4 regions of the Cellvibrio zantedeschiae genome follow, and region 1 is predicted to be linked to each of the others. Evidence: predicted binding sites of a transcription regulator. Region 1 holds the regulator's gene; each other region holds the start of a gene.
What was found. Region 1 encodes sigma-54, which starts transcription at its own class of promoters, with help from an activator protein. Its sites were predicted from a motif close to TGGCACANNNNTTGCNNT; they were not measured.
Positions count from the first base shown of each region.

Region 2: the regulator sigma-54 is predicted to act here: its motif matches at 1,521-1,538, upstream of IE104_RS15615 (choice-of-anchor A family protein).
Region 3: the regulator sigma-54 is predicted to act here: its motif matches at 2,118-2,135, upstream of atzF (allophanate hydrolase).
Region 4: the regulator sigma-54 is predicted to act here: its motif matches at 5,228-5,245, upstream of flgA (flagellar basal body P-ring formation chaperone FlgA).

Region 1 is NZ_BMYZ01000001.1:505,885-513,665, forward strand. Features, by position in the region: gene IE104_RS02260 (YhdP family phospholipid transporter) at 1-1,667, shown strand, start outside; gene yjgA (ribosome biogenesis factor YjgA) at 1,733-2,251, opposite strand; gene IE104_RS02270 (HPr family phosphocarrier protein) at 2,362-2,631, opposite strand; gene rapZ (RNase adapter RapZ) at 2,634-3,503, opposite strand; gene IE104_RS02280 (PTS sugar transporter subunit IIA) at 3,563-4,009, opposite strand; gene hpf (ribosome hibernation-promoting factor, HPF/YfiA family) at 4,024-4,314, opposite strand; gene IE104_RS02290 (RNA polymerase factor sigma-54) at 4,384-6,030, opposite strand; gene lptB (LPS export ABC transporter ATP-binding protein) at 6,217-6,942, opposite strand; gene lptA (lipopolysaccharide transport periplasmic protein LptA) at 6,946-7,464, opposite strand; gene lptC (LPS export ABC transporter periplasmic protein LptC) at 7,454-7,781, opposite strand, start outside.
Region 2 is NZ_BMYZ01000003.1:345,588-353,368, forward strand. Features, by position in the region: gene IE104_RS15610 (PEP-CTERM sorting domain-containing protein) at 1-390, shown strand, start outside; gene IE104_RS15615 (choice-of-anchor A family protein) at 533-1,480, opposite strand; gene tsaA (tRNA (N6-threonylcarbamoyladenosine(37)-N6)-methyltransferase TrmO) at 1,694-2,419, shown strand; gene IE104_RS15625 (glycoside hydrolase family 5 protein) at 2,497-3,591, shown strand; gene IE104_RS15630 (alpha/beta hydrolase) at 3,801-5,363, shown strand; gene IE104_RS15635 (hypothetical protein) at 5,551-5,844, shown strand; gene IE104_RS15640 (hypothetical protein) at 5,852-6,289, shown strand; gene IE104_RS15645 (EAL domain-containing protein) at 6,303-7,781, opposite strand, start outside.
Region 3 is NZ_BMYZ01000001.1:2,341,991-2,349,771, reverse strand. Features, by position in the region: gene uca (urea carboxylase) at 1-221, opposite strand, end outside; gene atzF (allophanate hydrolase) at 273-2,057, opposite strand; gene IE104_RS10380 (deoxyguanosinetriphosphate triphosphohydrolase) at 2,352-3,719, shown strand; gene IE104_RS10375 (VanZ family protein) at 3,721-4,635, shown strand; gene IE104_RS10370 (SGNH/GDSL hydrolase family protein) at 4,681-5,796, shown strand; gene waaA (lipid IV(A) 3-deoxy-D-manno-octulosonic acid transferase) at 5,825-7,090, shown strand; gene IE104_RS10360 (glycoside hydrolase family 26 protein) at 7,164-7,781, opposite strand, start outside.
Region 4 is NZ_BMYZ01000001.1:1,929,058-1,936,838, reverse strand. Features, by position in the region: gene IE104_RS08595 (error-prone DNA polymerase) at 1-525, opposite strand, end outside; gene IE104_RS08590 (Y-family DNA polymerase) at 538-2,067, opposite strand; gene IE104_RS08585 (diguanylate cyclase) at 2,064-2,828, opposite strand; tRNA gene IE104_RS08580 (tRNA-Arg) at 3,017-3,093, opposite strand; gene IE104_RS08575 (flagella synthesis protein FlgN) at 3,245-3,721, opposite strand; gene flgM (flagellar biosynthesis anti-sigma factor FlgM) at 3,845-4,159, opposite strand; gene flgA (flagellar basal body P-ring formation chaperone FlgA) at 4,345-5,112, opposite strand; gene IE104_RS08560 (chemotaxis protein CheV) at 5,360-6,316, shown strand; gene IE104_RS08555 (CheR family methyltransferase) at 6,400-7,281, shown strand; gene gloA2 (SMU1112c/YaeR family gloxylase I-like metalloprotein) at 7,409-7,781, opposite strand, start outside.

The DNA.
Region 1 (7,781 bases):
CCGTTGTTACAGTTACCAGCCCATTATCCGGTGTGGCAGTCGATTTGCCGGCCCCCTATGGCAAAACTGCTGAAGGCGAACGTTTCTTCAGATTCAAAATGTCCATGTCCGATAAGGTTTCGCTTATCGACATGGTTTATGGCGAAAACGTACAAGCGCTGTTCGAGCTGGATCCCCATCAGGAAAATAAATTACTCAATGCCAATATCGCACTTAACGACAGTGCCAAGCTGGCGATTGAACCGCAATTTTTATTGAGCGGTAATGTGCCGGGATTGGATATTGAACCCTGGAAAAAAGTCCAACAACGCTATTTGGGTTTCGGTGCCCAAATCGATGCGCTGAAGCCTAAGGCATCAGCGGCACATGGCGAAACCAGTTATCAACCTGAGATTCCGATTACCGAAGAAAGCCCGGTATTAGTGGCGGGTTTGCCTTTTCGTGCGCAGGTTTTGTTGGGGCATTATCAAGTTGGTCCGCTCGCTCTGGACGATATTCATATCCGTGCCGAGCGCTTATATGACGCCTGGAAAGTTGCGTTCAAGAACCCACTGCTCGATGGTGAAATTCGCATTCCCAATGACTCTGCCAAACCATTGCAGATAAATTTGGAAAGCCTGCGTCTTACCAGCGCTTTGCTGGGAGCAAAAGAAGTTGAAGCAGCCGTAGTGGCAGGGCAGTTACCGAAAGTGCCCGGCATTAGTGTAGACCCACGCACTTTGCCCTTGGCCGATATGTCCGTAAAAGCGCTCTATATGGACGAAGTTAATTACGGCAATTGGTCTTTGCAAATAAGACCGCAAGCGCAGGGAGTTTTATTCGACAAAATCAACGGCACTGTAAAGGGTGTGACTGTTGGTGCTATGAGCACCTTGGATGCAGATAACAAAATCGTGAGCAACAGCGCCGGCGCAAAAATGGAATGGCTTGTGAGTGAGTCCGGCTCAAGTACACATTTTATTGGCGAGCTTTCCGCGACGGATTTGTCAGCAGTTTTGCGCGAATGGCAAAAGCCTGACATGCTGGAAAGTAAGCTCGCGCGTTTTAAAGTTGATGCAACCTGGAGTGGTGATCCTCAAGATTTCGCGTTGAAAAAAATGGCAGGCAATATTGATGTCTGGATTGAACAAGGCCGCTTTAAAAACAATCCAAGTCCAGGCAGTGATGGCTTGTTGAGACTAATGGCCGTGCTGAACTTTGATTCACTCGCGCGCCGTTTGCGTTTGGATTTTTCGGATCTTTATCAAAGCGGATTGGCTTACGATCAAATCAGCGGCAAAGTAAATTTCACGCCAGGCACAATGACATTTGTTGAACCGCTCGACGTTAAAACGCCATCGAGCCGTTTACAAATGGCAGGCAAACTTGACTTGGAAAATGAAAAAATTGACGCACGTTTAGTTGCCACTTTGCCGGTTGTTGGCAGCTACACTTTTTTCACCGCGTTAGTTACAGGTTTACCTGCAGCAGCGGGAATATATATCGTCAGCAAATTATTTAAGAAACAGGTAGATCGCGCTACCAGTATCAGTTACAGCCTGCAAGGCAATTGGAACGATCCAAAAATGAGTTTTGATCGTCTCTTTGAAAGTGAAGATGAATTGATTAAAAACGTAAATAAAGAAAAAGCGCCCGCAAAAAACCGAAGGCGTAAGGTACAAAATTAGATTTAATATAGACAAAAAAATAGGAGGCTAATGCCTCCTATTTTTTTGGAACTTTAACGCCAAAATCAATCTTGCAGTTCAAGTTGCTCGCGAATAAAAGCGAACAATTTGCGAGAGCTTTTAGGTGGGAGGTTTTCGTCGCGTTCTTTTTGCGCGCTGCGTACTAATTGTTTCAAATGCTGCACATCAATGCCGGGGCAGTTAGTAACCAATGTTTGGAAAATTTGTTTATCGCCTTCAATTAATAAATCGCGGAAGCGTTCTATTTGGTGTTGGCGATGTACGTATTGATCACTGCGTGCTTGCAACTTATCAACAGCAGCTTGAATTTCTTCATGATTGGTTTCACGCATTACGCGACCAATGAATTGCAAGTGACGACGACGCGCTTCGCGATGCGGCATTTTACGCGCCTCGAGAATGGCATCTAAAAGTTTTTCTTCAGCGGGAATGGTGGCCAATTGCTTATCGTTCATTTCGATAAGCTGCTCGCCCAACTTCTGTAGAGCAGTCATTTCGCGTTTTACCTGCGATTTGCTCTTGATGTAGTCGTCGGGGTTGATGTCGTCGTATTTGTAAACCATAGGATTGCCTAAACGGAGTGTTACCGGTGTTGCTTGCAGATGCTGATCAAAAAGGGCGCACAGGGTAGGTGAACCAGCTGCAAATAACAACCTTTGTTTGGCAGCAAATTCTATTCATCTTCCTCAAAGCGGTTGTTAATTAAGGCTCTAATAGCGTCCATTGCCTGGGTTTCGTCATCACCTTCGGTTGACACTTCAAGGTTGGTACCCTGGGTTGCGGCCAATAGCATCAGGGACATAACGCTTTTTGCATCTACCCAGCTACCGTTTGTGCGAGCTTGGCTACGGCAGCCAAACTGGGCCGCTAAAGTAGCAAACTTGGCAGCAGCACGAGCGTGCAGGCCGCGTTTGTTAATAATAGGAATGGTTTCCGTTAACATAGTTAATTTTTCTTGTGTTTGTTTATATCGCGATGACGCACCTGCACATCGCCAAATTGTTCATTAAAATGCGCTTTGAGCCGTTCGCTCAAGTACACAGAGCGGTGTTGTCCGCCGGTACAGCCCACCGCAACGGTAATGTAGCTGCGGTTGTTGGCTTGATAACGTGGCAGCCAGCGGCTCATAAAGTCTTCTATGTCCTGATACATCTCATTCACGGCGTCTTCTGCTTCCAAAAACTCAATCACGTCCTTATCTTTACCCGTCAAGGGGCGAAGATTGGGTTTCCAGTGAGGATTCGGCAGGCAGCGCGCGTCAAAGACGAGATCTGCATTTACCGGGATGCCATGTTTAAAGCCAAAAGATTCAAACAATATCGCCATGCTGGACTGGCTGCGGCCGACTACGCGCTCTTTCACCAAATCGCGCAGTTCATGCAGGGTCAAATGGCTGGTATCAATAATTTGATCCGCGGTATCGCGAATAGGTTCCAGCAATTCCTGTTCGTTCGCAATCGCCTCAGCCAAATTGGTGTGTTTGTCGCTGAGCGGATGCTTGCGGCGTGTTTCGCTAAAGCGCTGGATCAATACAGACGATTGGGAGTCCAAAAAAATCACCGTGAAGGGCAGGTGTGCCTCTTTCAGGGTGCTGATCATTTGCGGGAATATTTGCAAGTCTTTCCAGGCGTTGCGAACATCTATACCAATCGCGAATTTATGTTGGTCGTCTTTGTGGATTTCGATTTGTGCAACCAGTGCGGGCAACAGGCTTACAGGTAAATTATCAATGCAGTTGTACCCCACGTCTTCCAACACGTGTAGGGCGGTACTTTTGCCTGAGCCGGATAATCCGCTCACAATCACTAACTGCATAATGTTTCCCTATATGAACCAAATCGATTTGGTTCAAAAAACCTGGAGCTTAAAAATAATCAGCTGATGGCTGCTTCGTAAAGTGTGCTGTTGTCGCTGGCGGCACGTAAACGCTGGCGAAACTCACTGCGTGTTAATGCACCGGCCAGAGCGGCCAAATTTTTCAAATGTTCTGCGTGTGAATCTTCTGGCACCAGCATGGCAAATAAAATATCGACAGGTTCATTGTCGATAGAATCGAATTCAACGGGATGCTTTAGCGTAATAAGTGCACCTATAGCACCCGCGCTGTTATTGATGCGGCAGTGCGGGATTGCAATGCCGTGCCCAACGCCTGTTGACCCCAAACGCTCGCGCGCAAGAAACCGACGCACTAAATCATCGGCATCAATGGTTGAAATATCTTGCGCAATAACTTCTGCAAGTAATTCCAATGCGCGTCGTTTGCTGCTGGCCTCAAGGCTACTGCAAGCGCGTTCGGGTGTTAACAGTGATTGAATTTGCATAGTTGTCCGAGCTTTTAGCGATGGCTGCGCATCTTTTCTTTATGTTTAATTAGCTGGCGATCCAATTTGTCGGCCAGGGAATCTATTGCTGTATATAGATCGGGATCTGTGGCATCGGCAAAAATATCTTTTCCGCTAACGTGTAAAGTGGCTTCCGCTTTTTGTTCGAGTTTATCAACCGAAAGAATAACGTGAGTATTAGTGATGCGGTCGTGATGATTGCTTAAACGCTCCAATTTGCTGATCACGTAATCTCTCATTGATTCGGTAACTTCTACGTGGTGGCCACTGACATTTATTTGCATAGATACATCCTCGGTGGTTACATGAGTGCCAAATGCACTCACAAAATATTTCCAGCTTAATATTTTCAGTTAAAGTGTTTTGCGCTCATTCGATGGCGGAATGTTGAGCGACTCGCGATATTTAGCAATGGTGCGGCGTGCAACCTGAATGCCTTGTTCGCCGAGTAGATCGGTAATTTTGCTATCGCTTAGTGGTTTTTTAGGGTTCTCCGCGCTCACCAGCTTTTTGATCAGGGCGCGAATGGCTGTGGAAGAACATTCGCCACCGGAATCTGTGCTCACATGGCTGGAGAAAAAATATTTCAGTTCAAAAATACCTTGCGGTGTGTGCATAAATTTTTGCGTAGTCACGCGCGAAATAGTCGATTCATGCATCTCAACAATTTCCGCAATATCATGCAGTACCAATGGCTTCATTGCTTCGGCGCCGTACTCCAAAAAGCCTCGTTGTTTTTCAACGATACAACTGGCCACTTTTAACAGGGTTTCGTTACGGCTTTGCAAACTTTTCAAGAACCAACGCGCTTCCTGCAAATTGTCTTTCAGGAATGTATTGTCACTGCTGGAGTCCGCACGTTTTACCAGCGATGCATAATCAGAGTTGATGCGTAAACGCGGCGCTATTTCCGGATTTAACTCTACCATCCAGCGGCCTTCACGTTTTTCCACAAAAACATCGGGCACTACATATTCTGTTTCACCGCTGGCAATCATGTCGCCGGGGCGTGGATTCAGGCTTTGAATCAAGCTTACCGCTTGGCTAAGCTCATCCTCTTTAAGTTTGGTCCTGCGCATTAACTGGCGGAAATCGCGGCTTGCCAGTAGTGGTAAATATTGTTTGGCAATGAGTTTTGCTTCGGCCAAAAAGGGCGTTGAAGCATCGAATTGTTGCAGCTGCACACTCAAGCATTCGGCCAGGTTTTGGCTGCAGGCGCCGCAAGGATCAAACTGTTGGATGCGGTGCTGAACCGCTTCCACTTCATCCAGCTCCAAATCATCCCATTCGGTGATCAGGCCACTGAAAATGTCTTCTAATGTGACTGATAGCATTCCGCTAGGTTCAACCGCATCAATAATTGCCATGGCAATTATGCGGTCGCGATCAGACATAGGCGTGAGATTGAGTTGCCACATAAGGTGGTCGTACAGCGAATCAGTAGCGGCGCGGCGACTTTCAAAATCGTTGTCGTCGTTTTCGTAATTGGTAGATCCACTGGATTGGCTGGTTTGGTATACGTCATCCCAACTGGTATCTACGGGTAAATCGGCAGGAATGGCTTCGTTCCATTCGGTTGCGCTTTCGCTGTAATCATCTGTGCCGGCGTAGTTATCGGTGTCAGTAAAACTTTCGCTTTCTCTGAAGCCATCGCTGTCACCAAAATTGGTTTCGCCAAAGCTTTCATCGCCAAACTTTTCGCTGCTGGATTCGTTGTACGTCATCTCACCGGAATAGCTCTCGCTAAAATCGTCGGTACCGCTATCGCTGGTGGCTGCTATTTCCTGGGTGCGAGCGTAGTCGCTGTCTTCAAATTCGGTATTGGATGATGACGGAGTATCAAAGCTATCTTCCACTTCCAACATGGGGTTGGAATCAAGAGCTTCCTGAATTTCTTGTTGGAGATCTAAGGTCGATAATTGCAACAGGCGAATCGCTTGTTGCAACTGCGGGGTCATGGTCAGTTGTTGACCGAGCTTGAGTTGTAGAGATTGCTTCATTATTCGAACGAAAAACCCTTAGCTAGCGAAAGAGGCGAGCAAAAAACTAAACACTGTTAGATGGAGTTTAGTCAGGGTTTGACGACTAGGCAATAACTCAATGGCGCTAAAGGGAAATATTTAAAGCAATCTTTATGCCTAATGGTTAAGGATTTTAATTTGTCAAGGAAATGGACGACGAAAAGCTTAAAGTTTGAAGTCTTCGCCAAGGTAAACCTGACGAACTTTATCGTTGGCGAGAATAACGGAAGAGCTACCGCTGGCAATGATATGACCTTCGCTAACAATGAATGCTGTTTCGCAAATGTCGAGGGTTTCGCGCACGTTGTGGTCGGTGATTAACACGCCAATGCCGCGATCTTTTAGGTGGCGAACAATTTCTTTGATGTCGGCAACCGAGATGGGGTCAACGCCCGCAAAAGGTTCGTCGAGCAGGATAAATTTTGGATCTGTCGCCAAGGCACGGGCAATTTCCACGCGGCGACGTTCACCACCTGATAGCGACATACCGAGGCTGTCGCGAATATGGGTGATGTGGAATTCTTGCAGTAAGGATTCCATTTTCGCCAGGCGCTGCTTGCGGTTAAGGTCTTTGCGGGTTTCAAGAATCGCCATGATGTTATCGGCAACGCTGAGCTTGCGGAAAATAGACGCTTCTTGTGGCAAGTATCCAATACCGGCACGGGCGCGGCCGTGAATAGGCAAGTTGGTGATATCCAAATCATCAATTAATACGCGGCCATTGTCGGCTTCCACCAAGCCGGCAATCATATAAAAACAGGTAGTTTTACCGGCGCCGTTAGGTCCTAACAGGCCAACAATTTGGCCGCTGCTAACGGAAACTGAAACATTGATAACGACTTTGCGTTTTTTATAGCTCTTGGCAAGGTGTTGCGCGTGGAGGCTGGCCATGGGTTATTCTTTTTTCTCTGGTTTTGCAGGAATTACCGTTTCGACACGGCCAGTACCGGAAAACTTCGCCGTTTGGCTCTTAATGTCGTAATCCACGTGTCCTGCTTTGGTAACCGAACCGTTTTGTTCAATAGATACGTTTTTATCCAACACCAATTGCTCGGTTTTTACGTTGTAATGAATCGTGCCTGCCTCGGCGTGAATAATGGGCTTACCGGCTTCCGGTTGTTGCTGGTAGTGGGCAGGGCTGCCTTCAGCGGTGAATGATTCTTCTTCCTGATCCTTGTCCTTGCGAACATGAATTTTTTGCGCAGTAATTTCCAGCGTGCCCTGGATTAGCTTCACATCGCCGCTATAAATCACAACTCCTTGCTTAAGGTCGATTTCTTGTTTGTCGGCAGAAATGCGCAAAGACTGGTTTTTATCATCGGGCAAGGCCTGAACTCCTGCGGAACTCATTGCCAGCAAGCAAGCCACGACGCGGGTCCAGCGAAGGATTTTTGATGTAAGGCTAGGGTTCATAGGTGCCCTTGACGTTAGAGAGTAATTCAATCCGCTCGCGCTTCATGTCTGCGCGCATTCCAACCGCTGTAATCTGGCTTTTAGCGGCGCGCATAGTAACAGCTTTGCCAGTTTGCGCGAATTGGTCTTGGATATTTAGGCGCAAATCACTGGTAGTAATGGTGGTTTCACCTTGTTTTTCAGAGGTTTGTCGCGCCACTACCTCCTGAGTAAGGCTGAACCAGGTGTCGTTGTTATCCAAACGTCCTTCTTGCGCTGTAATAAACCAGCCGGGCTTTTGGGGATTGTTAACTACCATAAACACCGGGGTTTCAAAC
Region 2 (7,781 bases), on a different contig from region 1:
ATTTTCCATTTATGGTTAAACGGGACTGAAATCTTTACGGGATCATTCAATATGGGTGGAGGCGGTTGGAACACCATATTGTTCAATCCAAATGGGGGAACCGCAGTTACGACGACTTACGGCGCAACTGACGATATCCACAACTCACATCAAGTAACCTGGGCGGGTGGCCTAACCCAAATTGCGCTTCCCATTAACTTGTTACTCGGTGCCAATGAACTGGTATTTTCTTATACCGGCTGGGGACAACCACCTACTGACGAATGGTGGGGCGTGAACCTGGTAAGCGTCACTACCAAGACGCAGGTATCGGAATCCAGCAGTATGTTTTTATTGGCGATTGGCTTGCTGGGTATATTCACCCTGCGCCGTAAAAGTTTTTACGGTTAAGACATTCAGGGCAAAAGGCTTCCAGGATTGAAAGCTTTAGGGATGAAAAGCGTCTAGGGACAGTTGCTGATGAGTTGCGACCTTAAACAAAAACCCCGGCCAAAAGCCGGGGTTTTTGTTTAGAACATGATAATGCCAGCGCTTACTTGCGACGTGCGCGGCCAACCAGAATCAAACCCAGACCTAACAAGCTCAATAACAAGGTTGATGGCTCAGATACTTTAACCGGTGGCTTTGGTGGCTTCGGCGGAGTGTAGTTCCAGTGATAATCGTGAATCTCGCCATTGCCGATGTAAGACTTGGCAGCTATGGCACCGTTCAAATTGGAGTTGGTATTAATGGTAGCGTTGAGAGCCAAAATCGAGCCGTACCAGGAATCACCAAAGTTCAATGCGGTAGCATCGGCAAAGTTCCACAAAACATTGTTAGCCTTGTTTTGGAAACCGTTCACGTGGGCGTTGCCCGCGTTGAAAGTGGTACCGCTTACGTTAATCAATACATTTACCGCCGAACCAAAATCCACACCCCAGTTCAGGTTGGCAAGATCGGCCGCCGCAATGTTGAACACCGCCAAATCGGTTGCAGCGCCAGTGTATTTGAAGGTTTTGTTCTGGCTATCACCAGTGATAGCGAAGTTCGCAGAAGTCGCGAGGCTTTTGAAATAGTTAGTTTCGCTGGTCAATTCGGCCAAAAGGGCATTTTTTTCGGTGGTCAGGGAATTATCGTTCACCTTCTTCAAGCAACCGCTTTGGCCCATACCATTGCCATTACAAATGTTGGTTGGACCCGAAAAAGTGCCTTGGTAAGCCACATAACCCGCTTCTACGTGCATGGCGTTATTGCTGGTGAAGTTACCAACCACTTTTACAGTATCAGCAGTGGAGCTTTTGTTTACGTGTTGCGCAAATACCGAACCCTTAAGCACATTGCCGCCAATAAAGGCTTTGCCTTCAATATGGCCGCTGCCGCCAGATACATTCAAATCGCCGCTAAGAATAAGGTTGTAATCATTTAATGGAGTTGCACTTGCACCTACAGACGCTGCTACCAAGCTCAGTGCAGCGATTCTTTTAATGTATTTAACAGGCATATCAGAACCTTTTTTAATGAAGAATAGAACCTGACGTTTAAATGCAGGTTTTGTGCCGAGCCTTATAAGTCCTTACCGTGGAAGGACATCACCCAAAAAATGATAACTACATCACACAAAAGTGTAAATTAAACCGACAGCGCTGTCACCTTTTCGCAGAGATTTTCAACACATGAAGTACACTAAGCGCATGAATAACAAGGCGATTAATCCATGAACTTCAGCTTCCCGGCCATCGGCATTATCCATTCATGCTTCAAAGAGAAGTTTGGCATTCCTCGCCAGCCGGGTTTAGCGCCTTTAGCGACCGCACAACTCGAGCTGCTGCCGCCCTATAACGATTGGGATGCACTGAACGGCTTGGACGGCTGTAGCCACATCTGGATTCAATTTGTCTTCCACGCCAACAAGCGCGAAGCGTGGAAACCCAAAGTGAAGCCGCCACGCTTGGGTGGAAACAAAAGCCTCGGCGTATTCGCCACCCGCTCGCCCACACGCCCAGCACCTATTGGGCTCTCGGTGGTGAAGCTGGAATCTATCGAAGAAGTAGACGGAAAGTTACTGCTCAATCTTAGCGGCATAGATTTGCTGGACGGCACCCCCGTACTCGATATCAAACCCTATGTTCCCTATGTCGATTTGGTTCCAGAAGCCACCAACAGCTTTGCCGATGCTCCGCCCAAGCTAATTCCTGTGGAATTTAGCAGCGAAGCCAACGCCATTTGCAGCGAACATCGTCAAAAAACTCAAATAAACCTTGAAACACTTATCCGCCAAGTTCTGCAACAAGACCCGCGCCCGCAATACCAGCAACCAGAGCCCGAGCGCGTCTATGGAATGAAGTTGTTAGATGTGGATGTGCAATGGCAGTATCCCGCCAGTGAAAGCGCTCCGTACATAGTGGTCACCAGCATCAACAAGCTCCCGCCCGCTATGTAAATTAGGGTTAAACCTGGCTCACTCGGGCGGCCACTTATCTATGCTTATGGGTGCCCATCCACATGAGAGCCAATAAAATGAAAAGCCTCCAACACTATTTTTCGCTTCTTCTCCTAAGCTGCATCGCCAGTTTCGCAACGGCTGCCGACGAACACACCGACGCCTGGCAAAACAAACAAGGCTGGTGGAACGCCACTGACATTCCCGCATTTGATAGCAGCAAAATTACCAAGCAGCTGCCACTGGTAAAAGTGCAAGGTAATAAATTTGTCGACGACAAAGGCAACACAGTTATCTTTCGCGGCGTGAATATTGCCGACCCGGATAAACTTGAAACCCAGGGTCATTTCAACCGCAAACATTTTGAAGCGATAAAAAGTTGGGGTGCGAACGTTGTGCGCGTTCCCGTGCATCCATCGGCCTGGCAAAAGCGCGGCAAGAAAGGCTATTTGCCGTTACTCGACCAAAGCATCCAATGGGCAAATGAATTAGGCATGTACGTGATTATCGACTGGCATTCCATCGGTAATTTGAAATCCGAGATGTACCAAACCCCAAGTTATTACACGACCAAACCAGAGACTTTTGATTTTTTCCGCACAGTTTCCGCGCGCTATAAATTTGTAAACTCAGTAGCTATGTATGAAATTTTTAACGAGCCAACAGTTTATGGCGGCCAGTTAGGTGTATTGAGCTGGGCAGATTGGAAAGCCATTAACGAAGAAGCCATCACCATTATTCAAGCGCATAACCCTAACGCAATTTCATTGGTTGCCGGTTTTAACTGGGCCTACGATTTAACACCTATTGCAACAGCGCCTATCGAAAAAGAAAATGTCGCTTACGTAAGCCACCCCTACCCCATGAAAGTCAAAGCGCCATTTGAAAAAAATTGGGATCGTGATTGGGGTTATGTTGCCGATAAATATCCTGTCATCACCACCGAAATTGGTTACCAGTTAGCAACCGATAAAGGCGCACATATTCCCGTGATCGACGATGGCAGTTACGGCCCACGCATTACCAACTACATGGCTAGCAAAGGCATCAGCTGGACTGCCTGGTGCTTTGACCCGGATTGGTCACCACAATTAATTTCCGACTGGAATTACACACCTACGCTATCGGGTAAACATTTCCGCGACGTGATGTTGAAGGAAAATAAGCGTTAAGTGCTATTAGTGCACTTGTGTGTTGTGAAGAATCCCGCATCTAGCGGGATTTTTTTTGCCGGGCTGAATCTGTTCCTTACATAAATGCATCTAACACCAGGGTACAACTAACCCTGCAACCAATTCAGCAAAGAAATAGCGTTCCTACTTTAGACTAAACTCGGGCTATACAGCTCAGCATTTTTAATATCACACTTAATGGAGATATCGTGAATAAATTAATTCATAAATACCGCTTTGGTTTGCTAGCCAGTGTTTTTTTATGTTTATTGTCGAGCTGCACCAGCAATAACGCCGATTCCAATAAAAAACCAACTACTGCTAATCAAAGTGCAACTATTAGCGCACCTGTCAGTTTACAAGGAAGCGCGCTTGCATTTGATATCAGCAAGACTGAACTTGTTAGCGGCCAAGAACAACGTCTTTTCCATGACGGCACTTTAAAAAATTATTTTTATGCCGACCGCATGTTTAGTGATGGGCGCGATTACAACGGCTCTTCATGGAGTTCGGAATATAAATATTCCACCAAAGGTGATCATGCCGAAATTGTCCAGGCCATGAAATTTCCAGACAACAACGCAACGGTGGATATAACAGTTAAAACCCAATTAACCTATACAACACCAAACTCAGGCACCTTCCAATTAGACGTAAACCAAACCCACAGTCTTGCCGGTAGTGTTCATTATCGACATGAAGGTACATTTCATCCTATCGACACCAAGCTGGATATGATGTCGAAAGGATTAGCTTACTCTAATCTGGATCTCACCTTTCAAGACATCAGCGCCAATGAAAAAAACATGGGCATAAAACCCGGGTCCAAAATTACCTTGAGCTTCAGTGATTCCACCAATGCAAAATACACGTTGGACAACAAAGACTTTGAAATAAAAAATTATCAATTGATTGCAGTGGATACGTTTAATAAGCGCATTCAAGGCCTGGTGCATGGTGATACACCGTTTGAAATTCAATTGCATTTTGACCAATTTTATTTTGGCAAGTTTGAAGTGAACGTTGGTAACGGCGCGTTTAAAGCGAGCGGCATGTTTATGAGTTCACGCTGGATACCGGTGGCCGACTATAAAGTTCAAGGCAAGTTTACGGACGGCTTAAAGTACAAATCAAAGCACACCAAAATCGAATACCCTTACTCAGTTTATTTGCCACCAAACTATGAAACCTCAAAGAAAACATATCCTGTGCTTTATTTAACCGATGGCCAATGGGTGAAAGAATTCCACAAAGCCGTAGAAGCGCATCATAAAGATTTTATTGTTGTTGCTATCGAGCAAGGCCCGGAAGATCGTCGCATGGTAGATTATAAGTTGCCCGGTGCCTTACCTTATATTCGCTTCCTGAAAGAGGAAATTATTCCGCACATTGAAAAGAAATATCGCACCAATTCAAATCGACTTTTTTGGGGTGCATCACTGGGCGCTACTGTCGGCGAAATTTTGTTGAGCCAGGAAACCGGTAAGAAACCTTATTTTAGTACCTATGCATTAAGCGATGGTGCTTTCTGGGCAAACCCACCGGAAATTCAGCAACAACTTAACGTTGCTTTAACGCAACCGAAATCAGAAACCATTTCGATTTTTACCTCCGGCACGCGCCAGGGAAATTACATTCCCAATTTAGATTTTGTTAAGCGCGTACAAAGCTTAAATAACCCGACGCTCGACATAAAAAATATCGAGCTAAAGGAAACCCACAACGAAATGGCAACACCAACGTTTGAGCATTTTATTGATCTTATGAAGTAACCGCTATGAGGCGAAGCTATCATTAGCTTCGCCTCATTTCGTTAGGGATCGCTGTTGATGTACGTTTTTTAAGACATCACTGCGATATGCACAAGCGATATCATGAACACTGAATTTAATAGGATTCAGCTTTAACTACCTCGCTCTGTAAAATAATGGAAAGGAAATACCAAGAAATAGAATATCTATGATCAAATTAAAATCCAATAATAAAAGCAAGTCTCGCAATCATTCAGCAACAGCCATCTTGCTAATATTGTTTGGCGCATATTTCCTGATGGGCGCTTTCGTTTCTTTTAGTTCTGGGAAATGGCCGATTTTTATGCCGCCTCAATTTGATATAATTGCTTTATTTTTCACGTTAGTCGACGAAAAAATTGCTACGTATATTGCCGGCAGTGCACTTTTTATATTTGGCTTTATTTTTTGTTATAGCGGTTCACGTTATTTACTTAAAGCCCACCACAAATTGGACGATTAAGATAAACATGATTGACATTGAAGCAAGAAAAAAAGCGGCAGAGGTAACTCGGCGTTTCATTGCGGGCCAATTTTCTAACTTTGAATTCGAAAACTGCTTTCCTTCGTCCGATGATCCAGCACTTTATGCTATAGAAGATACTCTTTGGTGTTTCTACGACGATTTTGAAGAACACACACTTAAATCCATTCCAGAAGAAACAAAAGCTTTGATGATGCGATGGTTGTTATTTTTGTATTCTAATGAAGAATATAAATGGCCTAAAATTAGTTCTCCCGGGGTTCGTCCAATCAAATACAACTTTTTAGGCAGACTATTAAATCGACATAATAAGCAGCATGAATTTTTGACATCCGGAGAAATTGAATTTTGGCCATTTATAAATAATGAATCCTTCAAAAGTGCTATAGAAAATCCCGTGCTTCTTGCAACGCCAATGATTTAAATCATAATAACAATTACTCCGGCACGCGATAAATTTTGTTTAATTGCTGTGTAAAATCGGCAACGGCAAGCGGTTTACCAAAATGATAGCCTTGGCCAAACTCGCAACCTGTGCTGCGTAAAAATGCAGCTTGCTGAGGAGTTTCTATACCTTCACCGGTTACCTTGGCGTTGAGTGTGTGAGCCATAGCAATAATCATTTTGACTAAATTTGCGCTGCGTCTTTTGTCGGGAACACCTTCCAAAAACAGACGATCAATTTTTAATTTGCCCACTTCAAAACGACGCAAATAACTGAAAGATGCGTAGCCCGTTCCAAAGTCGTCAATCGCCAGGCCAATTTTTTGCGCGCGCAAATGCGCTAGATTTTCTTCCACTTCCGGCGCTGCGCTTAGCGCAATACCTTCGGTAACTTCCAGTTCCAGCATACTCGCGTCCACTTCCTCCTCTTGCAGTATGCGGCTCACATCTTCTGCAAAACCGCGGTGCTCCAATTGAATCATGGAAACATTCACCGACACCGTAAGTTTATTGTTGGTTGCAGCTTGCCAAATTTTTATTTGATGCAAAGATTCTTTGAGTACCCACAAGCCAATGTAATAAATGCTGCCGGTAGCTTCTGCAAGTGGAATAAATGTAGCGGGATTGATCAAACCGCGCAAAGGATGCTGCCAGCGGATGAGTGCCTCTGCGCCGCACACTTCACCTGATATCAAATTAATAATCGGTTGATAAAGTAAAAAGAATTCGTCGCGCTCTAGCGCTTGCTGCAAATCTTCGCGCAGAGCCTGTTCCTGTTGTTCAGCCGCATGATGTTCAATGCTGTATTCCACCCAGGCATTTTCGCGATTGGCGCGATGCAAACTGTGCAACGCAATTTCTGCGTTATGTAATGCTTTCGCCCAATCAGCGCCACCTTGTACGTAACTTACGCCTATGTTTAAACGCACAGGCAGAGAAGTATCGCGGGCTTTAATTGGGCTGGAAAAAAATCCGAACAACATGTCCATGCGTTGCGGCAAGTTAACGCCGCGCTCCAAATCCAGCACTAGTGCAAAACGGTTGTCGCCAACGCGCCCAACCAATTCGTTTGCGCCGCAAAAATGCGCCAGCCTTTTGGCTACGCTCACCAATAGTTGATCACCCGTTGCTACACCATATTTATCGTTGATAAGTACCAAGCCTTCAACATTTACGAGCGTACAAACATACTGATTATTAGCTTGGGGATTGGTTAATAATTCCTGTACTTTTTGATCAAGGTAAACGCGATTGGGCAATTCAGTCAGCTGATCAAAATAAATCCGTTGCGCCAATTCTTGCTCTGCGCGTTTGCGTGCCTGGGATTCAATGGAGAGCGCGAGCATATCTGCAATTGATGCTAAGAAATTGGTTTCGTCTGGCCGCCATTGACGCGGCCAGGGGCTCATCGCCAGCACCAAACCAATTGCCTGGTCACGTACCAATGTGGGCATGGCGAGCAAAGCACCAGC
Region 3 (7,781 bases), 1.8 Mb from region 1:
CCGGTTTCTTTGGCAGCCGCAAGAATACGGTCTGCTTGCAAATAACTTTCTGCGGCGGTGTTGCCGCCCAGGCACACAGCTAGATCACATGCAGTCACATGTGCAGAGTTGCGGTCGGCATCGGAATAAATCGCAACTGATTTAACGCCCATCTTTTTCAGCGTTTTAGCAATTCGTACCGCAATTTCGCCGCGGTTTGCGATTAAGACTGTATGAAACATGTTCCTTCTCCGACTCTGTATGGTTTTCTGTTTTGCTTTTTGTGAGTGCAGTTATTTCTGTAACGATTTGATATAGGCGCGCCATCCACCCAAATGCGTAATATCAGTTGCGCCTTCAACGGCAGCGCCTTCGCAAATAAAACCTTTCACTTCACGGCCATCTTTTAAACTGAGCGTGCCTATTCCGAGCGGTGCTGGAATAAGTGCTACAAAGCTGCCAAATTTTTCTAGTGGCACGTCCCACAGTTCCACAATAATTTCTGCACCGGTTTCGCCAGTTTTGCCGCGAATTAATCCAGGTTTTGGTGGAGTTGTATTGGGGAGTGCAAATAAACGGTAAGAATTGGATGTGAAAGTGCTTTCCACAAAAATAGCTTTGCGTTCTTGCAATTGAACATTCAGCGGCATACCAGTGAGATGTGCGCCGACGACGGCGAGGCGTACATAACCTGCAGGAGCAGTTTTGCTTGGAATAAATTCTGGAGTTGGTTTTTCAGTTTTTCCGAGGGGCAATTGAATAAAGTTTTGCCACTGTTTACCGAACGCGGCGAGTGTTGCGTCCTGCCATGCGGGGGCAATCAAAGTGATCCCAAAAGGAAGCATGTCATCGCGCATAACGGCTGGTAGGGCGAGCGCTGAGCAATCAGCTAAATTGACAAAATTGGTGTAGGTTCCTAATTGGCTGTTAACCGTGACCGGATCTGCTTCTACTTCCGCGATAGTGGGATGGCGCGGTGAAGTCGGTACTAATAAAGCATCTACGCTGCTCATCAACAATTGAATTTCGCGTGCTAAATCGGCGCGCTCATATTCACTGCGATAGGTATCAGTTGCAGAAAAGTTTTCGGCTTTTTCAATAATGCCGCGCACCACTGAATTCATATCATCGGCATGTTCTGCCATAAATTCAGCTATAGCTGCATGTCGTTCTGCCACCCAAGGGCCGCCATAAAGAAGCTTGGCTAATGTGGACATGGGTGTGAAATCAATTGGCGTGAGCTCAGCACCGAAAGCTTGCAATTTTTCGAGGGATTTTTCCCATGCAAGCTCAGCGTTTTTATCACCAAACCACTCCGGATTTTTTGGAATACCGAAACGGGGCTTGCTGGAAAAATAAATGGGTGCGCTTGGGGCCTGGCGGGAATATCCGTCTGTGCTGTCAAACGCTTCCAAAACTGATGCGACTGTTTCGGCATCATTAACGGTTAATGAGAAAATCGATACGCAGTCGAGACTGCGACATGCCGGTACGACGCCTGATGTACTAAAGCGGCCCTTGGTGGGTTTAAGACCTACGATATTGTTGAACCCTGCGGGTACCCGACCCGAACCTGCGGTATCTGTTCCCAAACTAAATGGCACCAAACCGCGCGCGACTACAACGCCCGAACCGGAGCTTGAGCCACCGGAAACATAATCGGCCTTAAAAGAGTTGGGCACGGCACCGTAAGGTGACCGCGTGCCCACAAGACCAGTAGCAAATTGATCCAGGTTGGTTTTGCCAATCACAACTGCTCCCGCTGCTTTCAAGCGTGCAATAGTGGTGGCATCTTTGCCGGGAATATAGGTAAATGCAGGGCAAGCCGCAGTTGTGGGCGTGCCCGCAACGTCTATGTTGTCTTTTACTGCGAAGGGAATTCCATATAAAGGAAGATCGGTAGCGCCAAGAGCATCAATTTGTGCGTCCAGCTCGGCCGCAGAGACGATATAAATCCAGGCTGGGTCGCTGGAATCTAATTGGGCGCGCACTGCATGGAGTGCTTCACGTGCATTGATTGCTTGGCTGCGATAGGCTTCAAGCCATTCACTAATTGTCCAGCCTAGAGTGCTTGTCATTATTGTTCCTGCTCTAAAATCTTAAATACCATCTTGAATACAAGATTGCTTTTTCAGGATTTTGCAGTAACTATGCCAAGAAAAATTAAGCGGCTCGAATTGGTCTGATACAATGAATAATTACAAGATAAAACAATAAGTTAAATATGCATCGGAGTATCTTGGATTTTAAGAAATACAAGATTGATAAAGATTTAGTGCGCTTATATTGTGCGATGGAATTTTTTTTAAGAACCAAACTGGTGCGCCAGTTGTTAAAAGTTTATCGATAGATCAACAAGGTTGTAGATACCTATGACAATGAATTGGAATCAACTGCTTTGCGCAGAGCGCTTGGGTAAGCGAACGGCGAAGCACGAAGAAGGGCGCTCGCCTTTTCACTCGGATCACGACAAAATTATTTTTTCCGGTGCATTTCGTCGGCTGGCGCGCAAAACTCAGGTTCATCCGCTTGCAACTAATGACCACATCCACAACCGCATGACGCACAGCCTGGAGGTCGCCTGCGTAGGGCGCACTTTGGGCATACGTGTTGGGCAAGCATTAAAAGATGCAGGTGATTTGCCTGATCATATTTGGCCAACAGATATTGGCGACATAGTTCAAGCAACCTGTCTTGCGCACGACATTGGCAATCCGCCGTTTGGTCATACAGGTGAGGATGCGATTCGCAGTTGGTTTCAAAAAGAAGGTGCGGAATTTTTAGCGGATTTATCGCCAGAAGAGCGAGATGATATTCGCGTATTTGAAGGTAACGCGCAGGGTTTACGTGTGCTTACAACCTCGGAATATCACCAGTATCACGAAGGTATGCGCCTAACCTATGCAACGCTCGCGTCTTCAATGAAATATCCCTGGTGCTCAACTGCGACGGTTTTAAATCATCGCCCCAAAAATAATAAATATGGCGTGTTTCAATCAGAGCTGGGCTACTTTCATGAAATTGCTGCAAAAACCGGTTTAATTGAAAAAGGTAAAAACTGGTATTGTCGTCACCCATTGGTTTATTTAATGGAGGCCGCAGACGATTTTTGTTACGGCATTATTGATTTGGAAGATGGCCTTGAAATGGGCATTCTCAACTGGAATGAAATTTATGAATTGCTGCGCCCCGTAATTGCAGATTCTCCACAGCTAGCTGATTTGGAGCGCACCCTTAAAAAAGTTAATGATGGCCGCAAGCCGGCGTTGGTGCGCGGTAAAGTGATAGATGCATTTATAAATGCTGGCACAGATGCATTTATTAAACATCAGGAGGCTTTTTTGCAGGGCAGTGTGGAGGGGGATTTAATTTCCCTGTGCGATCCAAAAGTGATGACTGCTGTGCAAGCCGCAAAAGATTTGGCGAAGCAGAAAATTTTTAACCATTCGCGTCGCGTTGAATTGGAAATTGGTGCTTATGCTGTGATAGGTACTTTGTTGAGTACGATTTGTAGCGCCGTATATGCGTCACTCGGCGATCCAGGCCAAATGACTTATAAAGACAATCGTGTAATGGCGTTGATTGGCGATAATAACTTTCACCCTAACGTGAGTAAGCGCGACAAAAATTATAAATATTTAGCATTGATGGCAGTGATCGATTTTATCAGCGGTATGACCGATAATTACGCCACTAATCTTGCAAAGCAATTCAACGGTATGGGTGATTCCAGATATTAGTATGTTCAAGTTTGCTGTACACAAATTAACTCGAATTTTGCCGTTGTTTATTCTTGTTGGAGCTTTTCCCTTTTTCTTTCTGGGTGGCACATTAGAGTCTTCAAGCAGCTTGTTAAGTGCGATTTGGGATTGCGGGCATGTTGTCTTCTTTATTGCTTTGGTCGTTCTCATTAGTAGAAAAGTAGATGTCAATAATTGGCGCGTGGCGCTTATTATTACCGCCACTGTTTTTTTTGCCGGTGGTCTTATTGAAGTTATACAGGCGAGTATTGGGCGCGATGGTAATTGGGATGATCTGCTCCGCGATTTAACCGGTACTTGGCTGGGATTATTTTGGCTTCAGCGCAGCACCAAATGGGTTTTGTTAGGGCGTGTTTTTGCCACAGTACTTTTGATTCCCAATATTACTGCAGTTTTTATGGAGTCCTGGTACGAAGCTCGGGCGCGACATGAATTTCCGCTTTTGGTGGGTTTTGAATCTGTTATAGAGTCCTATTGGGGCAAAAAAGAAGACGAGCGTTCAACGCAATATCGCACGCAAGGTGAATATTCATTAAAAGTGGTATTGTCACCCAAAAATTATTCAGGCATAAAATTCAGCCGCCTCCAGCAAGATTGGCGAGGCTTTAAACAATTTGGTTTTGATATTTATAATCCAGATTCAACATCGTTTTATATGACGGTACGGGTAAATGATGTCCAGCACGGGCTAACCCAATGGGCAATGAAAGATAGATTTAACACAAGTTTTCAACTCAAACCCGGTTGGAATCATCTCAGCTATTCTATGGACGCGATTGAACACGCACCTGCTGGAAGACTAATGGATCTATCGCACATCACCTGGGTTGAAATTTTTGTAGGCAAACTCCCGGAGAGCCGCATTATTTACCTGGATAATCTTCGACTAGAATAAGTTACCCAAAATCTAAAAAGGCCTGTCACTTAGGAAAATTACAATATGAATCCTTTCAAGTTATTTATGAGTCCTTCCAAGTTATTAACGCGTTGTTTATTGGCGATCTGTGCGTCCACCTTTATAGTTCCTGCGTTTGCAGTAACTAAAATCTCTGGTGGCGATAAATATTTGCAATATACGGGTCGAATTGACCTGACCAAACCTGATGCACCACAAATATCCTGGCCAGGAACCAGCATTGCTGGAAATTTCACGGGAACCTATTTGGCGATAACTCTTGATGATCAACTTGGCAAAAACTTTTTTAATGTGTTTGTGGATGGCGATTTGCAACATCCCGTAATTATTCAAGCCGTGCAAGGTGAAAAAACCTATTTGGTGAGCGATAAGCTTGCCGCGGGTAAACACAGCTTTCTTATTACCAAGCGCACAGAGGGTGAAGAAGGTGCGACTACTGTAAAAGCTATTGAGCTGGCAGATGACGGAAAATTATTGACGCCACCTGCGCGTTTAAAACGCAAAATTGAATTCTTTGGTGACTCAATCACCAGCGGCATGGGTAACGAATCCCCTGATGATGGGCCGGATCATTTATTAAAAGATAAAAATAATTTTATGGCCTACGATGCCATTACCGCGCGCAACCTGAATGCGGAACTGCATGTAACCTCACAAAGCGGCATTGGTATTATGATTAGCTGGTTTCCTTTTATCATGCCGCAATTTTATGATCAGCTGAATGCAGTAGGTGATAACGACACTAAATGGGATTTCTCTAGTTGGACACCTGATGTCGTTGTGATTAATTTATTTCAAAACGATAGCTGGTTGACGGACCGTGAGCATCGTATGAATCCTAATCCTACGGATGAACAACGTATCCAGGCTTATGTTGATTTCGTAAAGACTATTCGCGGTAAATATCCCAAAGCTTATATCGTATGCGCCTTGGGCAGTATGGATGCAACTAAAGAGGGTTCAAAATGGCCGGGTTATATCACCACTGCTGTTGCTCGAATCAAACAGGAAAATCCAAAAGAAAAAATGGATACAGTGTTTTTTGACTTTACCGGTTATGGCGCACATCCGCGTGTAAAACATCATCAAGTTAACGCAGAGAAGTTGACCTCTTTTATTAAGCAGAAAATGAAGTGGTAACTTGGAAGGCTTTTACTAAGGTATAAAAATGCGTTTTGTTTACACCCTGATATTTTATTGTGCCGTGCCTTTTATTTTGCTGCGCCTTTTATGGCGGGCAATTGCCGCTCCAGCCTATGCAAAACGCTGGAGCGAACGCTTTGCTTTTTTTGCCCCCTTGGCAGCAGAGAAGAAAGTTGTTTGGTTGCATACTGTATCTGTAGGCGAATTTATTGCCGCTTTGCCGTTAATCCGTCAATTGCAAATGCGTGATGATTTGCAATTGGTTGTTACCACTACAACACCAACGGGTTCTGAGCGAGTGCATGCGAGTTTGGGCGAAAGTGTTTTTCATGTGTACGCGCCTTACGATTTGCCGGATGTGTTAGCGCGCTTTATTCAACGAGTGAAGCCTTCAGTTTTGCTTATTATGGAAACAGAGTTGTGGCCGAATACGATTGCCGCGTGTAAAAAAAATAATATTCCTGCACTTTTGATAAATGGGCGTATGTCTGAAAAATCGGCACGTGGCTACGAGAAATTTTCTGGGTTGACTCGCCCCATGTTACAAAGCCTCACTAAAGCCCTAGTTCAAAACAAAGTAGATGCTGCACGTTTTAATCGCATAGGCTTGCCTGCAATCAACACAGAAGTTACAGGCAGCATTAAGTTTGATTTAACTATTAGTGACGACTTGCGCGCTCGCGCGGCTGAGTTGAAGCGAGAGTGGTCGCAAGATGAAAAATACGTGCTGTGGATTGCCGCTAGCACTCACCAGGGTGAGGATGAAATTATCCTTGATGCTTTTTCGCAACTTAAGCAAAAGTCTGTATCAAACTTACGTTTGATTTTGGTGCCGCGTCATCCTGAACGATTTAATAGTGTTGCGAACCTCTGCGTAAATCGTGGTCATGTTTTGGCTCGTCGTAGTGAGAAAACATTCGCCCACAATACCGAGATAATTCTTGGCGATACTATGGGCGAGTTGTTGTTAATGTTTGGCGCTAGCGACATAGCGTTTGTAGGCGGTAGCCTAGTACCAAACGGAGGGCATAATTTTATCGAGCCTGCCGCATGGGCTCTACCGTTGTTAAGCGGTCCTCATGTGTTTAATTTTGCAGAAGTAGCGAAGCTTTTAACTGAAGCGGGCGCATTGCAATTGGTGCCTTCGTCAAGCGAGCTAGCAACAGCTGTTAAATTTTTGGCTGAGGATGAACGCGAGCGACAAAAACGCGGAAATTCTGCGTTGCAAGTAGCGAATGAAAATCGCGGTGCTCTGGCGAAATCAATCGGTATAATTGAACAGTTTCTTTAAATTGATGTGTGTAAAAAAGGCCATGTTTTCATCATGGCCTTTTTGTTCGATTCAATTTTTTTCCGATTCAATCTTATTTGGTTGTTAAATAATTTTTCCAGTCAATGCCCTTGCGCGTAATCACTGCAGCGCTGGTTAACAATTGTTTGGCATTTTTATTATGAACAAGAGCTTGATTCTCTTGTGTGCCATCACCGTTGCTCCAGCTTGACCAACTTACCCAATAAGCTATCGCTGGATAATCCTTCTGCAAGTTTTGCTGATATAAACGTGTATCCAGAGTACCTTGTCTGCTAATAGTTTCACCGGCTCTGGGACCAAACTCTGCGATGGCAATAGGTTTTCCAGATTGCTTAAAGAGTTCGTAATCTTTTATTACCAGCTCGTTGTTGTAAGCCGTGCCTGCAAAAATATCAACATAGCTATCGCCTGGGTAGCGATACATGGGTGGCTTAATAATTGAACGCTCAAATAAGTTTGGACTTTGGTTGGGCGAAAACACCCATAACAAATTATGTAAGCCTTTGGTTTGCGTAAAATAAGTGTACATGTCGCGCCACAGGGCGATATAGGAATCTGCATCTTGTGGCTTGCAGTCAATTCCCCACCAAAACCAATTACCATTCATTTCTTGCATTGGTCGCCACAAAACTACTACACCTGCATTTTGTAATTCAATTAACGCTGTTGC
Region 4 (7,781 bases), 1.4 Mb from region 1:
ATTTTTTTGTACACCTAAACTTAGCCAGCGCGCAAACTCAGCTTGTTCGCCGCCTTGTAATTGATGATTTATACCGATCCATAAGCGTTCTTTGAATGAGTTGTAAAGTTGGTTGATAATCGATTCTGGCTGAACACTATCTTCGGCAGTGTGCCCAATCCAAATAATCAAACAATGCTGCAGGCGAAATCGCAAATCATCAAAATGCGCTTCATATTCACCTTTATTGGCGCGACGGCGAGCGAGGGTGATAAATCCGGATAATTCAGCATAAGCTGTTCGGTTTGGTGCTATAGCAATGAGTTGCATACCGTTACTCAATGTAAAACGGCTGCCCACAATTAATTTAAAGTTTAATTCTTCTGCTGCAACAAAAGCCTTAACGATTCCTGCGAGCGAGCATTCATCGGTAATTGCCAAAGCATCGTATTCTAATTCAGCGGCACGATAGATATATTCTGGTGGATGGGATGCCCCCGTGAGAAACGTAAAGTTGGTGGTAGTGTTTAAGTGAGCATAACGCATAGGTCACCATTGTTATGCGAAAATGCCATGTAGGTACCAGGCTTTTTGGTGTAAATCAAAAAATACCCACAGCCTTACATGGTCATGCCTTTGTGCAATAAAATAATCTCGTGCGACAGGTTTTTCCCACCACTGTGCATTGATACGTTCTGGCCCGGCCAATAAATTTAATTTTCCTCGCCAATATAAACCTTGGGTTCTTTCTTCAATCATTAAAGGGCAATCCAACAGCCAGGTGGGGCGCAGGGATTTTTTGTGAATAGGCGGTAAGTTTTGGTTGGGCGTGTCATTGAATGAAATTTTGCAATGGCTTTTTTCGGGTAAAAGTGAATCGCGATAACTTAATTTATAGATGGACTGATCACCAAGACGGGCTTTTAACTTGGCCATGGTGATAGCAAAACTTCGCCCAACAGAACGTGATTTTCTGCTGTGATCGAAAACCAGTAATTGATTGCGATTTTGCATGCTGTTGGTGTTGCGACAAATAAGCGTGAGCGAATCGACTTCAAAAGGTAATTCGCGGCTGTCGAGTTGAATAAGTGTTAAGTCGTACAATAATTGCCAATGGCTTTCCGGTGTATCGCTATGCACGTTTAATAGAAATTTATTGTGATAGATATCGGACAAAGTCCATTCAATGTGTTGACATTCTAATTGTCGCTTTTGCAAATAATCACTGAGGTTTTGCAGCAAGCTTTCAACAGGATAATAAAGCTGATCATTTTGGGTAATAGGATAATCAAACTGGATGTAATCAGAAAAAAACTCCAGGGGTTTATAGTTGGGTAATGGATTTGCGAAAAGTGAGTTTTGTTGAAAATTTTGCTCAATTCCAAAAATTCCGCAAAAGTATTCTGTGAATTCTGCACCTAAACGCTTTTTGATGCTGCTGATTTTTTGTGCGTCTATTTGCTTGGCTATATCAGCCAATGTTGTAAATCCTGTTTTTTTTAATGCGTCAATTGCGTTTGGGTAATCCTGTAAAAGATGAATGGGTAAGCTTTTTAATCGTTCACAAAATATTGTTTGAGTTTCATTGCCACAAATTGGGTAATGTTTAAAAGATAATAACCATGCACCTTTGGCGGTATGCGCTAATCCATATTCGAAAGAGTAATGTGCATCTTTTAAACAATTAAAAATTTTTGATGCTAAAGATTGCAAGCCGGAAAATAATTGCAGGCAGCTGAAAATTTCCAATAGCAAACCTGAATGTGGTAAATATTCGCATTCATAAGTTTCCAAATAAGGAGTGAATTGGTAGAGCTGCGCAGATAAATGATTTAAAGCCTGTTTTTCCAGTGTGCGATTGCGCAAGTGCACTTCACAATTACTGAGTAATTGCGCTGTGGTTGCATCCATTCCAAACGCAACGCCTGCCGAGCGGGCATTTTCATTAGCGTAAATGACGCGCTGCATTTCCGTAATGACAATAGCTTCAGTCGTTGCATCAATTTTTAATGCTTCTAATGGAAGCTTGCTCAAGCGTAGCGCCAACCATAAGCGTTCATTTGCCGGGTAATAATTTATCGACATCATTTCTTCCTTCGTTTTAAAGGCAGAATGTTTGCCGACTTTTTAGAAGCATTTGTAACAGTGCCGGGCAGCGGGGTTTGATCCAGCGAGGAATAATCAAGATAACCTTTTAATGTGTCAGGCAGCGGTATGTGTATAGCTTGTGTTGATTGTTGCAGGGCGCCTTTTTGTTTGAAGATGTTTAGCTGTAGATGATTCCGGGTCAATTGGGTGTATAGGCGTAATGCCGCCGGAGAGCTTTGTTGCTGGGCGCTTTCCGGGCGAAATAAAACACACAAACCATTGCCTTCATTACAGGCCAAAAGGCATTTTCGCAACTCGGTATAACTCAGGTTTTGGCGCTCTTGCCAGGCGAATAAAACTTCACAAGCTTGGGTGCGAGCCAATTCGGTAAAACTTGTCAGAAAGTCAGCTTTATTGGAAATCCGGACAACGACGATCCGATCCAGATCTATACCTGCCTGGATAAATGTCTGGCAGAAGGGCTCCCCCGGTGGATTCAGTAACAAGATGTAGCCGCTGATCATCTTGAGAACCGGTAAAAATAACAGCCACTCTTGTTGCTGCAACCCTTTTTGGCAGACCTCAATCAAGCTGGATGTTGGCCAACCTTTGTTAAACAGAGCTGCATTAATGTCTGCATAACCCGTATCCAAGGATATTTGTGGGGCAGGGCTATAAGCCTTGCCGCGCCATATATCGCTGCGATTAAGCAGTTGCTCCAATTCAATTTCGGGAGATGTCGGCGGGTTTAAGTTTGTCATAAATGCAATCAAAACTGTATTTATATACAGTATAATGCAAGCAGGACAGAATGCGTCAAGCACTGCTTAGAATATTTAAGCTTGCTTGTAAGAGGGGAATCTAATTTATCAAAATAACTGAATGTGAACCAAATTAGCTTAATAAAAAGCTTTATTTTTAGCCTCTAATCTATTGAATTATATAAGAATGGCGTCCCCGGCAGGATTCTAACCTGCGACCTTACGCTTAGGAGGCATACGCTCTATACAGCTGAGCTACGAGGACTTTTTGATGGGCATTAATAAGCTTTGTGTAAATACCAATAACTATGACGCGCCGGCATTGTAGGGATTTTTTAGGGATAAACCAAGGTTTGAATAAGCGCGGGGAAAGCGACTTTGCTATCCGCGAAAGATAGCAAAGTGTTGAAAGGATTTTAAGCTTTTGCAACCGTGTGGGTGCTGCTGTAATTGGTCGTCGAACCCTTTTGCGTATAGAGCGAAGGCGTAGCGACTTGGCCGCGAAGGAGATTAAGTAGGTGCGACAAAGTTTGCTTGGAGCGATTGATCATTTTGCCGTTAACTTCATTAGCTGCCTGGCATTCGGTGAATTCGATAGTTAATGCCTCCCACGCCGGAATCAGGCTGAGCGTTAGGGCATCGCGCTCCAGAAAAGCTTTCCAGCCAGCTAAATCGGTTGTTAGCCCGGCGTTACGCAAAATTTGTTCGCGCTGGCGTGCTGTATAAGAAAGGTTGCCAAGTAGCTGATCTTTTTGGCTGACAATTTCTTGCATGCCTTGCAGCTGGCGCTGTTCCAGAAATTCACGTTCCTGGGTAAGGAGTGCTTTCAATTGTTGGATGGCACTGGAGTCTTGGGCGAGCATATCGCGCAAAAATTGGGTATTGAGAGACATAGCAACCTCACTGGTTTAGCGAATCTGGCCATTGTTGGGGTAAGGGCCAGATACGTTTGTAAAGAGTTCGGGTAAATCAGCTGTCGATTAACCTGAGGCTCGGCTTTTTAACCTATCTATTTCTTAACCTAAAAGTTCATCCTGATTGAGCATATTTTCAGCAATGCGCTCAGGATTAATTTCAAAGCGACCTTCTGCGATGGCTTGCTTGATGGCGGCTACGCGATCAAGGTTTACATCGGGCAGGCTGCCGATTTTGGCTTGCAGGCGCACCAGGTTTTGCGCTTCTGAACTCAGCACTACATTGTCTTTAGTGCTTGGTTCAGGCGTCGCCACAGGCGCGCTCTGGGTTTTGGTGCTGGTAGTGGCCACGGGCGCCGAACTTCGGCTGCGGTTGGCACCGCCAGATGAATTGATGTTGTTTGTATCTATAACCATGATTTCGTTCCCCAACGATTGCTATGTGTTCAAAGAGACTGGTGATAATAGTTTCCTATTAATCAGAGTTCCCTTATGAGGGTTGTCGGCCAGTAGCTCTGGAACTTTAGCAACTTTTTTGGCTTTTTGACTATTTAACTTCATTGTCTTCGTTTATGCCGGCTTGGCATCAACAGTCTTGCGTATTACATAATGCTTTGAACTTTACCGGCCGCTACAACCCGGGCATTAATAACGCGTGCCGATTGGTTGTTCTTAACCCGTATTTGCTGACCAATGCGCCCATCGGAAACCGCGGTACCATTGGTTTTAACGCTTATTTCACCGGCTGCTGCTTCCATGCTCACTGTATCGCCACGTTTAATGACGAGTGGAGCATCAAGCGCAGAGTTTCTAAATACTTCACCTTTATTCACTGTGAACTTTATTTCTTTGCCCACGATAGCGTTTGGCACAAGGGAAAAGCCCATGCGAAATTCGCTCACATCTTTAACTTCAGTGGTTAAATCATCCTCAGTAACCACATCTCCGCGCTGTAGGGTGCGGCTGGCAACTGCCACCGAGCGGTAAACCTTTGCCTGTGCAGGGACTAAAATTGTCCAGGATGACGTGCCTTTACAGGCAACCTGTACATTGATGTTTCCACCGCTGTTGGTTGTATCTTTAAGGTTTAACGAAAGGCTTTGATCGCAGCGAGCCAAGCGTAAACGGTTGTCCAGATTGCCTACTTTTACTTCTACTTTAATTGCCTGGGTTTTGCTGTATTCGTCCGTCAAAAACCGGGCGACTTGCAACTCTATTTGCCCAATATTCTCAATAGGTGCCTGAGCATTGGCGCTTTGGCTAAAGCAAACCGCTAACGCACAAAACCAGGTAATCCTGTTAATGCCTTGTTTGATGGGCGTGAACGCAATATTCAAAAAGAAAATTCTATAAAAACTACGAAATCTCATAATTTGTCCTATCCTCATAAGGCGGATTGCTGCTTTTGAACAAATCTACAAGTTTCATCTGCAATCGACCTAAAGAGTGACGGCTTTCAGCCGAAAAAGCTTACTAACGATGATAAAAGCAAAGTCTATGCCGTTTTCCCTGACTATAAAAAAGACAGCATAAAGGCAGCATAAAAAATCCCCAGGCAAGTTGCTTCACCAAAGCGGCTTGAACGTAAAATTTGTTTGATAAGAAAGAGGTGGTGGCATGGCCGGTGTAATGGATAGCGTCAACCAACGTACACAACTGGTTGGACAAAATCGTCTGGAGCTATTGTTATTTCGACTGGGCAGCCAACAGCTCTATGGCATTAACGTGTTTAAAGTGAAGGAGGTTCTGCAGTGTCCTCCTTTAAATGCACTTCCTGGCCGCAACTCGGTGGTTCGCGGTGTTGCCCACATTCGCGGCGGCACCATTCCCATTATGGATATGAACCTTGCCATTGGCCGCCGTGAACTGCCGGATATTGATAACTGCTTTGTGATCATCACTGAATACAACCGTACTGCCCAGGGCTTTCTGGTGCGCTCCGTTGAGCGAATTGTGAACATGAACTGGGGAGATATTCATCCACCACCAAAAGGTGCGGGTAAAGAACATTATTTAACGGCTGTCACTCAAGTGGATGGTCAGTTGGTGGAAATTATCGATGTGGAAAAAATCCTCGCTGAAGTGTCTCCAATGAAGGAAGACGTATCAGAAGGTGTTATTGAAGATGGTATTGCCGATAAAGTGGTGCAAAAACATGTGCTTATCGTTGACGACTCAACCATTGCGCGCAAGCAAATTCAACGCGTAGTTGAGGGCATGGGCATTCGCACGACGATCAAAAAAGACGGTGCAGAGGCGCTCCAATATTTGAAAGATATTTTGGCATCGGGCAAAGATCCCTATGCTGAGTTGGTAATGATTATCTGCGACATCGAAATGCCGGAAATGGACGGTTATACCTTCACGGCTGAGGTTCGCAATAATCCAGATTTGAAGAAGCTTCATATTGTGCTCCACACATCCTTAAGCGGTGTGTTTAACGAAGCCATGGTGCGGAAAGTGGGTGCGGATGACTTCCTCGCGAAGTTCCATCCTGATGAACTGGCGCGCCGGGTTAATGATCGTGTATTAGCAATTACGGGTGAAAGCTTATTGCCGCCCGATGCAGAGTAACTTCTCTCCGCGGAGGAGTTAGCTATGCAGAGTAATTGGAGCCTTGGGCTCACTAACGCGATGTAGTACTGCTAAGAGCATTTATGATAAATAAAGATTCAAATGATGTGTTTGCCAAACTGGCAGCTCGCGATAATGTAGATCAGGCCGAGTTTGATCAGTTTCGCCAATTTTTAGAAGATGCTTGCGGCATTTCGCTCGGTGATAACAAGCAATATCTTGTTACCAACCGTATGCGTCGCTTAATGGATGACCATAAAATCGCTAACTTCGGCGATTTAGTGCGCAATTTACGTCAAGGCCTTAATCGCAAGCTAAAAGAGCAAGTGATTGATGCTATGACGACCAATGAAACCTTCTGGTTTCGCGATATATACCCTTACGACCATTTAAAAAATAATCTTCTTCCGCAGCTTATGGGGCCTAACAATAAAATGTTTGGTCCTATCCGCATTTGGTCTGCTGCGTGTTCTTCGGGGCAGGAGCCGTATTCCATCAGCATGATGGCCGAAGAATTCAAGCTTAAAAATATGGGAACCTTGCCACGCCAGGTACAAATTGTGGCGACAGATTTATCCACTACCGTTCTTGAGCAAGCCCGCGCTGGTGAGTACGACAAGCTTTCAGTAATGCGTGGTTTATCCAATGAGCGTCTGGATCGCTTTTTTGATAAAACACCCGAGGGTAATTGGAAAGTAAAACCAATCTTGCGCGACCGAATTGATTTTCGCCCCATCAATTTGATGGATTCTTACGCCGCCTTGGGTAAGTTCGACATAGTTTTTTGCCGTAACGTGTTGATTTACTTCAATGCCGATTTGAAACGACAAATCTTGCAAAAAATTCATGCTTCGTTAAAGCCACAAGGGATTTTGTATTTGGGGTCATCTGAAGGTTTGGCTGGCGCAGCGGATTTATTTGAGATGGTGCGTTGTGAGCCGGGGATTCTTTATAAGGCGATATGATTTTTCGAAAGCTTGATTAGTAGGGAGTCGTCATCCTCGCGCAGCGGGGATCCAGCTCTTAAAAACCTAAAGAGACATCAAAAACTGGATCCCCGCTGCGCGAGGATGACGACTCCTAGCAGAATACCTACCTTGCCATTTCATCAATCCCTACCTCATACACCTCTAAAGGCTGCCCATCCGGGTCTGCAAAAAATGTAAATTTCTTGCCCGTATATTCGTCAACTCGAATGGGTTCAACAACTACACCTTTCTGTTCCAAATCCTCTTTAATTTGCTCAACATCTGCAACCGCAAACGCCAAGTGGCGTAACCCGCAGGCCTCAGGACGGGAAGGGCGGCTGGGCGGATTGGGGAAGGAAAATAACTCCAGCTGGGTTCCATCAGCTAACGCTAAATCCAATTTATAAGACTGGCGTTCTGCGCGATAAGCCTCCGCAATGACTTTTAGCCCGAGGGTTTGGGTATAGAAATGTTTGGAGCGCTCGTAGTCAGAGCAA